2 regions of the Thioalkalivibrio sp. ALMg3 genome follow, and region 2 is predicted to be linked to the other one. Evidence: predicted binding sites of a transcription regulator. Region 2 holds the regulator's gene; the other holds the start of a gene.
The links. The regulator FliA, encoded in region 2, starts transcription of late flagellar genes. The targets are predictions, from matches to a motif close to GCTAAAGTTNNNNNNNNNNCNGCCGATA.
Positions count from the first base shown of each region.

Region 1: the regulator FliA is predicted to act here: its motif matches at 1,351-1,378, upstream of F622_RS0110585 (methyl-accepting chemotaxis protein).

Region 1 is NZ_KB906229.1:8,229-12,812, forward strand. Features, by position in the region: gene F622_RS0110580 (ATP-binding cassette domain-containing protein) at 1-1,309, shown strand, start outside; gene F622_RS0110585 (methyl-accepting chemotaxis protein) at 1,474-3,489, shown strand; gene F622_RS0110590 (GNAT family N-acetyltransferase) at 3,499-4,584, opposite strand, start outside.
Region 2 is NZ_KB906220.1:107,950-112,533, forward strand. Features, by position in the region: partial or broken gene flhF (flagellar biosynthesis protein FlhF) at 1-390, shown strand, start outside; gene F622_RS0102650 (MinD/ParA family protein) at 559-1,383, shown strand; gene F622_RS0102655 (RNA polymerase sigma factor FliA) at 1,380-2,147, shown strand; gene cheY (chemotaxis response regulator CheY) at 2,189-2,569, shown strand; gene F622_RS0102665 (protein phosphatase CheZ) at 2,665-3,441, shown strand; gene F622_RS0102670 (chemotaxis protein CheA) at 3,486-4,584, shown strand, end outside.

The DNA.
Region 1 (4,584 bases), on a different contig from region 2:
CCTGATCGAGAGCGGACTGACCGTGGTGTTCATCAGCCATGATCGCCAGTTCATGGAGAGCGTGGCCACGCGCATCCTGGAGCTGGACCGCGGGCATCTGTACGAGCACCCACCATCCATCGAGGCCTTCCGCGAGCGCCAGGCCGAAAGGCTGGAAACGGAGGCGACCCAGCGCGCGGAGTTCGACCGCAAGCTGGCCCAGGAGGAGGTCTGGGTGCGCCAGGGCATCAAGGCGCGACGCACCCGCAACGAAGGCCGCGTGCGGGCACTCCAGGCATTGCGTCGCAAGCGTGCCGAACGCCGTGAACGCGGCGGCCAGGTAAAGATGAAGCTGAGTCCGGAGCAGCGCTCCGGACGCCTGGTGATCGAGGCGGAACACGCCGATTTCGGCTACGACACGCCCATCGTGCGCGACGTGAACCTGCTGCTGCAGCGCGGGGATGCCCTGGGCATCGTCGGACCCAACGGGGCCGGCAAGACCACCCTGCTGCGCGGACTCCTGGGCCAGATGGAGCCGCTCGCAGGCAGCGTCAAGCTGGGGACCCAGCTGGAGATCGCCTACTTCGATCAGGCCCGTGCCCGTCTGGACGAGGCGACCACGGTTCAGGATGCGGTCGGCGAGGGCCGCGACCGGGTCATGGTCAACGGCGAGAGCCGCCACATCCTGTCCTATCTGGAAGACTTCCTGTTCCCGCCCGCGCGTGCCCGCCAGCCGGTATCGGCGCTGTCCGGGGGCGAGCGCAACCGCCTGCTGCTGGCGAAGCTGTTCCTGCGCCCGGCGAACCTGCTGGTGCTCGACGAGCCGACCAACGACCTGGACGTGGAGACGCTGGAGCTGCTGGAGCAGCTGCTGATCGAGTACACCGGCACCGTTATCGTGGTCAGTCACGACCGCTCTTTCCTCGACAACGTCGCGACCTCCACCCTGGTCCTGCCGGGCGATGGCGCGGTCGAGGAGTTCGTCGGCGGCTGGTCCGACCTGCCCGAACGGGTCACCCGGCGCCTGCTGGAGGGCGAGTCCGGAGCGACCGCGAAGGCCGAGCCCGCGGCCAAACCCGCGGCGCCCGCACCCGAGCCGGCACCGACGATCCCACGCAAACGGTCCTACAAGACCGCGCGCGAACTGGAGGCCCTGCCGGCACAGATCGAGGCCCTGGAACAGGAACAGCAAAGCCTGACCACGGCCATGACCGAGCCGGATGCCCTGCGCGACGGTGACCGCATGCGCGAACTGCAGGCGCGGCTCGAAACCGTCGAGTCAGAACTGGCCCACTGCTACGAGCGCTGGGAACAGCTGGAATCCGACTAAGCCCCGGCACGTCCACCCTCCGGCGACTCCCTGAATAACCGGCTCAACTCTGAGCGCGGCCGGCCGTAACAGGGGTTGAATCACCACCTTTCGAGTCCGCGGTCGTAATGGCCGCGGCCGGTTCGTGAAGCGCCGGACACAAGGCGCCCAGAAGGAGTCATCGCATGCTGGACAAACTCTCCATTCGGGGGCTGCTGATTGCCGGCTTTGGCCTGGTGGTCGCCATCCTGATCATCAACTCCCTGCTGGCCCTGCGCGCGATGAGTACGGGCAGCCAAGGGGTTGAACAGCTCACCCAGGCCGACTACCCGGCGGTGGCCCGGGTCAATGACGTCGAGCAATTGCTGCAGGAGAGCGCTGCGTTTCTCGGGTTCTACCTGATGAGCGAGGAGCAGTCCCACCGCGACGCGTGGCAAAACGCGATGCGTGACCTCGATGGCGCAACCCGCGCCCTGAACGACAACCCGGTGATCGCTGCCGACGAGGAACTGTCCGCCAGCGCAACCGAGGTCCGCCGCCTGGTCAACCAGTTCGCCAGCTTCGAGGACCGACTGATCGAGGTTGCCGAAAACGCCGCCGAAAACATGCCGGCGCTGGGAATCGCCAATGCCCGGGCCAACCCTGCCAGCCGCGAGATGACCCAGCAGACCAACATGATGATCAGCGCCGAGATGGGCCTCCCGCGCTTCCAGCGGTCCTGGGATCGTCTCGACACCCTGCATGACCTGCGCATGTCGGTGGTGCAGGTCACCTCGAACCTGCGCGGTTTTATCGCCTTCCGTGACGATGCCTTCCGCGAGAATGTCCGACTGTTCGCGACTCGCACCAACGACATCACCGCACAGCTGATGGACCAGTTCGACGAGCTGGACTTCGAACAGCAGATCGCGCTGGAGGACTTTCAGGGGGCGCTGGACACCCAGAACACGGCGCTGGATGACCTGATCGAGATCCACGGCAGCGAACAGGCGCTGCAAGACGCCTACCTGATCCGTACCGAGATCGGGCCCGTGCTGATCGAGGCGCGTGACCACCTGCAGGGACTCAGCGAGCGGATTACCAATCGCGCCGAGCGCAGCGCCGCCGCCCTGACCGCCGACATGCGCGCGACCCAGACCACCCAGGGCGTACTGGCCCTGATTGGCGTGATTCTGGGCTTGGCCGGCGCGGTGTTCATCATCCTGGTGGTCCGGCGCGCCCTGGCCCACTCGACCGCGGCACTCGAGGAGATCGCGGACGGCGACGGCGACCTGAGCCGCCGCCTGGACGAGAACGGCCTGATCGAAACCGCACAGCTGGGCCGGGCCTTCAACCGCTTCACCGACAAGATTGCCCAGGCCATCGGCAATGCCCGCGGCGGCACCGAGACGCTGAATCGCGCCACCGAGAACCTGAACCAGGAGGCCTACCAGGCCCGCGAGGCCGTCTCGCGCCAGCGCGACGAGACCGACCGCGTCGCCACCGCGATCAACGAACTGCAAAGCAGCGCCGAGGAGATCGCCCGCAACACCGATGCGACCTCCCAGGCGGGCCAGGAGGCCGGGAATGCAGTGAACAACGGCTCCGAGGTGATGAGCAAGAACATCGAGTCCATGGCCTCGCTGCTCGGGACGGTCGAACAGGCGGCCGACACCGTGGCCAAGCTGGGCGAGGACTCGAAACAGATCGGGACCATCCTCGAGGTGATCCGCGGCGTGGCCGAACAGACCAACCTGCTGGCCCTGAACGCGGCCATCGAGGCCGCCCGCGCCGGTGAACACGGCCGCGGCTTCGCGGTGGTGGCCGACGAGGTACGCAAGCTGGCGACCCGTACGCAGGAATCCACCGACGAGATCGAGACCATGATCGCGCGCCTGCAGTCCGCCACCACCAGCGCGGTGAAGGCCATGCAGCACGGCCAGGAAGAGGCCGAGGCCACCATGGAGCACACCTCCGAGGTGAACGGTGCCCTGCAACAGATCCGCCAGTCGGTGACCACGATCGTGGAGATGACCGAGCAGATCGCGGTCGCCTCGCGCGAACAGAGCACGGTAGTCGAGGACATCAACCGCAACATCGTGCAGATCTCCGACGAGGCGGATCAGTCGGCTAATACCGCCGACCGCGTCAGCGCCGCCTCCGACGAGCTCAAGCAGGTAGAGAAGGAGATCCAGCAGGCACTGGCCCAGTTCCGGCTCTGACCGGGCGGGTTACAGGCTCCGGGCCTCCAGCCAGTTCCGGGCGGCGCGACGCAACCTTCGGGTGACGCCGCGCCGCCCGGAAACCTCCAGCTCGCGTGCCAGTCGGTCCCAGTCGATGGGCTGCGCCAGGCTCGCCTCGAGCAGCTGACCTTCCGGCTCGTCCGGCGGCGCCACCGCCAACTGCCGCAGCAACGCGGGAAGCGCCCACTCCAGGGGCCGCGCCCGCTGGGAAAAGGCTCGGACCTCCTTCAGATCCGCCACCGGGTCAACCGGCGGCAAGGGACAATCTCCCTCCGCATCCTGATCCCCAAGGACTTCGCTCACCATGGCTGCGGTCGTGTCCGGCAGGAACCGTGGATGCCAGGCCGGCCAGTCGCGCCGAAAGGCCGCCAATGCTTGTTGCAGCCGGGGCTGCAATCGGGGCGCGGTCGCACGCAGGACCACGCCGCTCACCTGGCCACTGGCCGCATCCGGCTGGATGCCGACTCGCACCAGGCCATAACCCGCGCGCAGCCAAAGGTGCAGCAACACAGGTTGCAGCCCGAAACTCGCGCCAATCAGCGCCACCCCCTTGGCACCAGCCCGGTCCGCGACCGCACGCAACAGACGACTCCCCAGGCCCAGCCCCTGCCAATGCGGATGCACCGCAATGCGCTGAATGCGCCACGCGCCCTCCCCCGCCAGGTCGAAGTCACCCCGGGCCGCAACGGTGCACGGCAGGAAATGCCCCTGCGGGCGCCGTTCGCCCGACCAAACCGCTTCGGCTATCCCGCGTTCCAGTCCGCCCTCTTCCTGGATCAGAACCACCCCGAACAGGGCGCCATCCGCCGCCCCTTCCAGCAGCAACAGGTGAACACCCGCATCATCCAGCCAGCGCGCCAGATCGGAGGGCCGTGTGCGGTAATGGGCATCTGCCAGCAGGCCCATTACTGCCTCCAGGGTTTGCGGCGTGTCCGCGAGCGCCGTGCCCGTGCTCCAGCGCAGCCGCACGGCCTGGGAGACCGGGGGGCGACTCGCCGCCTCCAGCAGGAACAGCCGATTCATCCAGTCCTCGAGCGGATCGCCCGGGGCCCAGCGGACCGGTGTATCCAGGGT
Region 2 (4,584 bases):
GCGTGTTGCAGAATGCGCGCGAACTGCGCGATCTGGCGCGGCGCGTGGACGATGGCCACCTGATCCTGGTGGATACTGCTGGGCAGGCGCCGCGCACGGTGGAGGAGGAGTCGCTGTTCGCGCATCTGCCGCCGGATATCCGCGCCGAGAGCTGGTTGGTCGTGTCGGCCACGACCCAGGGCAGTACGTTGCGGCGGGTGCTGGACGCGTTTCGCAAGGCGGATCCCTCGGCGCTGGTGCTGACCAAGCTGGACGAGGCAGAACAGCTGGGCGAGGTCCTGTCGGTCCTGCTGGATCAGCACCTGGGACTTGGGTTCGTGAGCGATGGCCAGCGCATCGCCGAGGATTTTCACCGGGTTGATACGGGGTATCTGACCCGCCTGGCGCTGGACGACGACGCGGAGGGCGCGCGGGCGGGTGGCAATGCCCGTGAGACCTGGGCTGCCGAACGGCTGGCCGAAATGGAACCGCCGCGACGCTCGCGCGCGCCGCTGCGCCCGGCGCAGGGGACCGAGCCGGCAACACTGGAACTGATTCAGCCGGTTGGAAAGGGGCGTTATGCCACGCACTAACAAGCCGTTGAAGGTCATTGCGGTCGCGTCGGGCAAGGGCGGGGTCGGGAAGACCAACGTGTCGGTCAATCTGGCGGTCGGCCTGGCCCGGTTGGGCCGCGAGGTGATGCTGTTCGATGCGGATCTGGGCCTGGCCAACGTGGACCTGTTGCTCGGGATGCGCCCGGAGCGCACCCTGCATGATCTGGTGACCGGCGCGGTGGACAGCCTGGACGATGTCCTGGTCCAGGGGCCGGACGGGGTGAAGGTGGTCCCGTCGGCCTCCGGTATCGCGGCGATGGCGAACCTCACGCCGGCGGAGCACGCAGGGCTGATCCATGCCTTCAGCGCCTACCGCAGGCCGCTGGATGTCCTGATCGTGGACACCGCCGCAGGCCTGCAGGAGTCGGTGACTTCGTTCTGCCGGGCGGTACAGGAGACCCTGGTGGTGGTCTGCGACGAGCCGGCTTCGATTACCGATGCCTATGCCTTGATCAAGGTGCTGCACCGTGACCACGGCCTGCGGCGTTTCCGCATGGTCACGAACATGGTCAGCGGACGCGAGGGGGCGGAGCGGCTGATGCAGAAACTCAATACCGTCTGCGGCAAGTACCTGCCGGAGGTGGTCCTGGACCTGGCCGGCTATATCCCCATGGACGAACATCTGCGCAAGGCCGTGCAGAAAAGGGCGCCGGTGGTTCAGCAGTATCCCGGCAGTCCGGCTGGCAAGGCGTTTGCCGACCTGGCACACACGGTGGATCGCTGGCCAGTCGGTGGGGGTGACCACGGGGGCGTCGGGTTCTTCGTGGAACGAATGCTGCAGAGCGCATGATGACGACGCGTAATCGCCTTTCCGGCTACCAGGCGACGTCCACCGCGACCGGTGGACACGAGAAGCTGATTGCCGATCACGTTGAACTGGTGCATCGCATTGCGCACCACCTGATGGCCCGTCTACCGGCCTCGGTCCAGGTCGATGACCTGATCCAGGCCGGCATGATCGGTCTGCTGGAGGCGGCGCGGCAGTTCGAGGGCGGGCAGGGGGCGACCTTTGCCACCTACGCCGGAATCCGCATCCGCGGCGCGATGATCGACGAGTTGCGTCGCAGTGACTGGACGCCACGTTCGGTGCATCGCAACAGCCGGCGTATTGCCGCCGCGATCCAGAGTGTCGAGGCCCGCGAGGGGCGTGCGGCGCGTGGGAGCGAGGTGGCGGCCGAGCTGGACGTGCCTATCGATGACTATTACGACATGCTCAAGGACCACGCCGGGGCCCATCTGTTTGCACTGGACGATCTGGGTGGCGGGGATGACGGGGCCGATCGCGTGATCGAGGGGCAGGAAGTCTCGCCGTCGCGTAGCCTTGAGGCTGGCGAGTTTCGCGAGGAGTTGGCCGAGGCCCTTGGGGATCTGCCTGAACGCGAACGCCTGGTGCTTTCGCTGTATTACACCGAAGAACTGAATCTGCGCGAGATCGGGGCTGTTCTGGGCGTGACCGAGTCGCGCGTGAGCCAGATTCGCAGCCAGGCGGTCATTCGGCTGCGCGCGCGCATGGGGTCGTGGCTCGAAGACGGCGCGGCTTTGCAGTTATTCTAAAACTCACCTTACGAATCCCGGAGTGACGTGTGGACAAGGGAATGAAAATTCTCATCGTGGACGATTTTTCCACGATGCGGCGCATTATCAAGAACCTCTTGCGCGATCTTGGCTTCAATAATACGCAGGAAGCCGACGACGGCAGCACCGCGCTGCCGATGCTGCAAAATGGTGATTTCGACTTCCTGATTACCGACTGGAACATGCCCAACATGCCGGGCATCGACCTGCTGAAGGCCGTCCGGGCGGATGCCAACCTGAAGTCGATGCCGGTGCTGATGGTGACGGCCGAGGCCAAGCGCGACCAGATCGTGGAGGCCGCGGAGGCGGGTGTGAACGGTTATGTGGTCAAGCCGTTTACCGCCGAAACGCTGAAGGAAAAGATCGACAAGATCTTCGAACGTATTGAAGCACAGGGCTAAGGATCGCCCGGTGGTGAATACGGACGACGTCCGTCTCGCTTGCGCGGGTGGGCGTGACCCGGCTCCTTCGGCGCCGTACCAGCAAGAGGCTCCTCATGACTGAACAGGAACACCCCCCACGCGACGGCCAGCTCGAGCTGGCCCGACAACTGGTGCAGACGCTCGAGGCGGGCGACGACGCGGCGGCGCGCGCGCTGGTGCAGGATCTTGCGCGTCCTTACGACCGCGAGCTCTTCGATGAACTGGGCAAGCTGACGCGCGACCTTCACGAGGCCTTGCAGAGTTTCCGTGGGGACTCGCGTCTGGTGGAGCTGACGCAGGCGGAGATCCCGGATGCGAAGGAACGCCTGAACTACGTGGTCACCATGACCGAGCAGGCCGCGCACGCCACGATGGGCGCCATCGAGTCGAGCCTGCCGATCGCCGAGTCGTTCAGCCAGCAGGCGGCCGACTTGACCGCCAAATGGACGCGGTTTCGCAACCGGCAGCTCTCGGTGGACGAATTCCGCGATTTCGCGCGTGAGCTGGACAGCTTCTTCGGGCAGGCGGGCGAGGACGCCGAGGAGTTGCGGCGGCTGCTCTCCGAGGTGCTGATGGCACAAAGTTATCAGGACATTACCGGCCAGGTGATTCGCCGGGTGATCCAGTTGGTGACTGACCTCGAAGAGAACCTCGTTACCCTGATTCGGCTCTCCAGCGGGCGCATGGAGCAGGTCGAAGCGGCCGAGGCGTCCCTGGATCGTGGCGAAGAAGACCGCGAGGCGGACCGCAAGGGTCACGGCCCCAGTGTGCCCAAGACTCAAGATTCCAGCGCAGATGTCGTTCAAGGACAGGACGAGGTGGACGATCTGCTATCAAGCCTGGGCTTCTAGCAGTGCCCCCCATACGACTGGCGCCACGGGACCGGAGAGACTGAATGGCCATCGACCCCAATGACGAGATCCTTCAGGACTTCCTGATCGAGGCCGGGGAACTGCTGGAGGGGCTCAACGAGCAACTCATCGACCTGGAACAGAACCCGGACGACCGGGATCTGTTGAATGCGGTCTTTCGAAGCTTCCACACCATCAAGGGGGGCGCCGGGTTCTTGAGCCTGGATGCGCTGGTGACGGTGTGTCATCACGCCGAGGACGTCTTCAATCTGCTGCGCAACGGCGAACGCCGTGCCGATAGCCATCTGATGGACACCATGCTCCGCGTGCTGGACTCCCTGAACGTCATGTTCGGGGATCTGCGTTCCGGAGTGGACCCGACCCCCGCCGATGCCGCGGTGGTCGAGGACCTGCGGCGCATGGCAAAAAACGAAGATGTCGCCGGAGATACCGCCGGGGCGCCGCCCGCGCCTGAACCGGAGCCCGTCCCCGAGCCACAGGCCTCGGCCCCCGGCGACGCCATGGTGGGCGGTGGGGAGGAGATCACGGACGACGAGTTCGAGGCCCTGCTGGATACGTTGCATGGTGACGGGGCCCCGGCACCCGTGGACGCGGCCGTGCCGGGCGACGCCGGGGCCAGCGAAGACTCGGGCGGTGATCTGATCAGCGACGACGAGTTCGAGAATTTGCTGGACGAGTTGCAGGCCAAGGGCGGAGGTCCGGCATCGCCCGAACCGGCTGCGGACGCCCCTGCGGATCCACTGCCGACCGAGCCCGCGGCCGTGGCGCCCGAGCCGGAAAAAGCGGTAACGCCGGAACCGGCGGCTGCCGGTGGGCAGGGCGGCGGTAGTGCCCGCGCCGGCGGGGCCGAGGCCGGTGGGCGCTCGGCTCCGCAGGGCGAGACCTCCGTGCGTGTGGATACCGAGCGCCTGGACGAGATCATGAACCTGGTGGGCGAGCTGGTTCTGGTACGAAACCGGCTGAGCATGCTGCGTTCGCAGCATGTCGACGACGAACTGGGCAAGGCGATCAGTTCGCTGGCACTGGTGACCTCCGACCTGCAGACCTCGGTGATGAAGACCCGCATGCAGCCGGTGAAGAAGGTCTTCAATCGCTTCCCTCGAGTGATCCGCGATCTGTCGC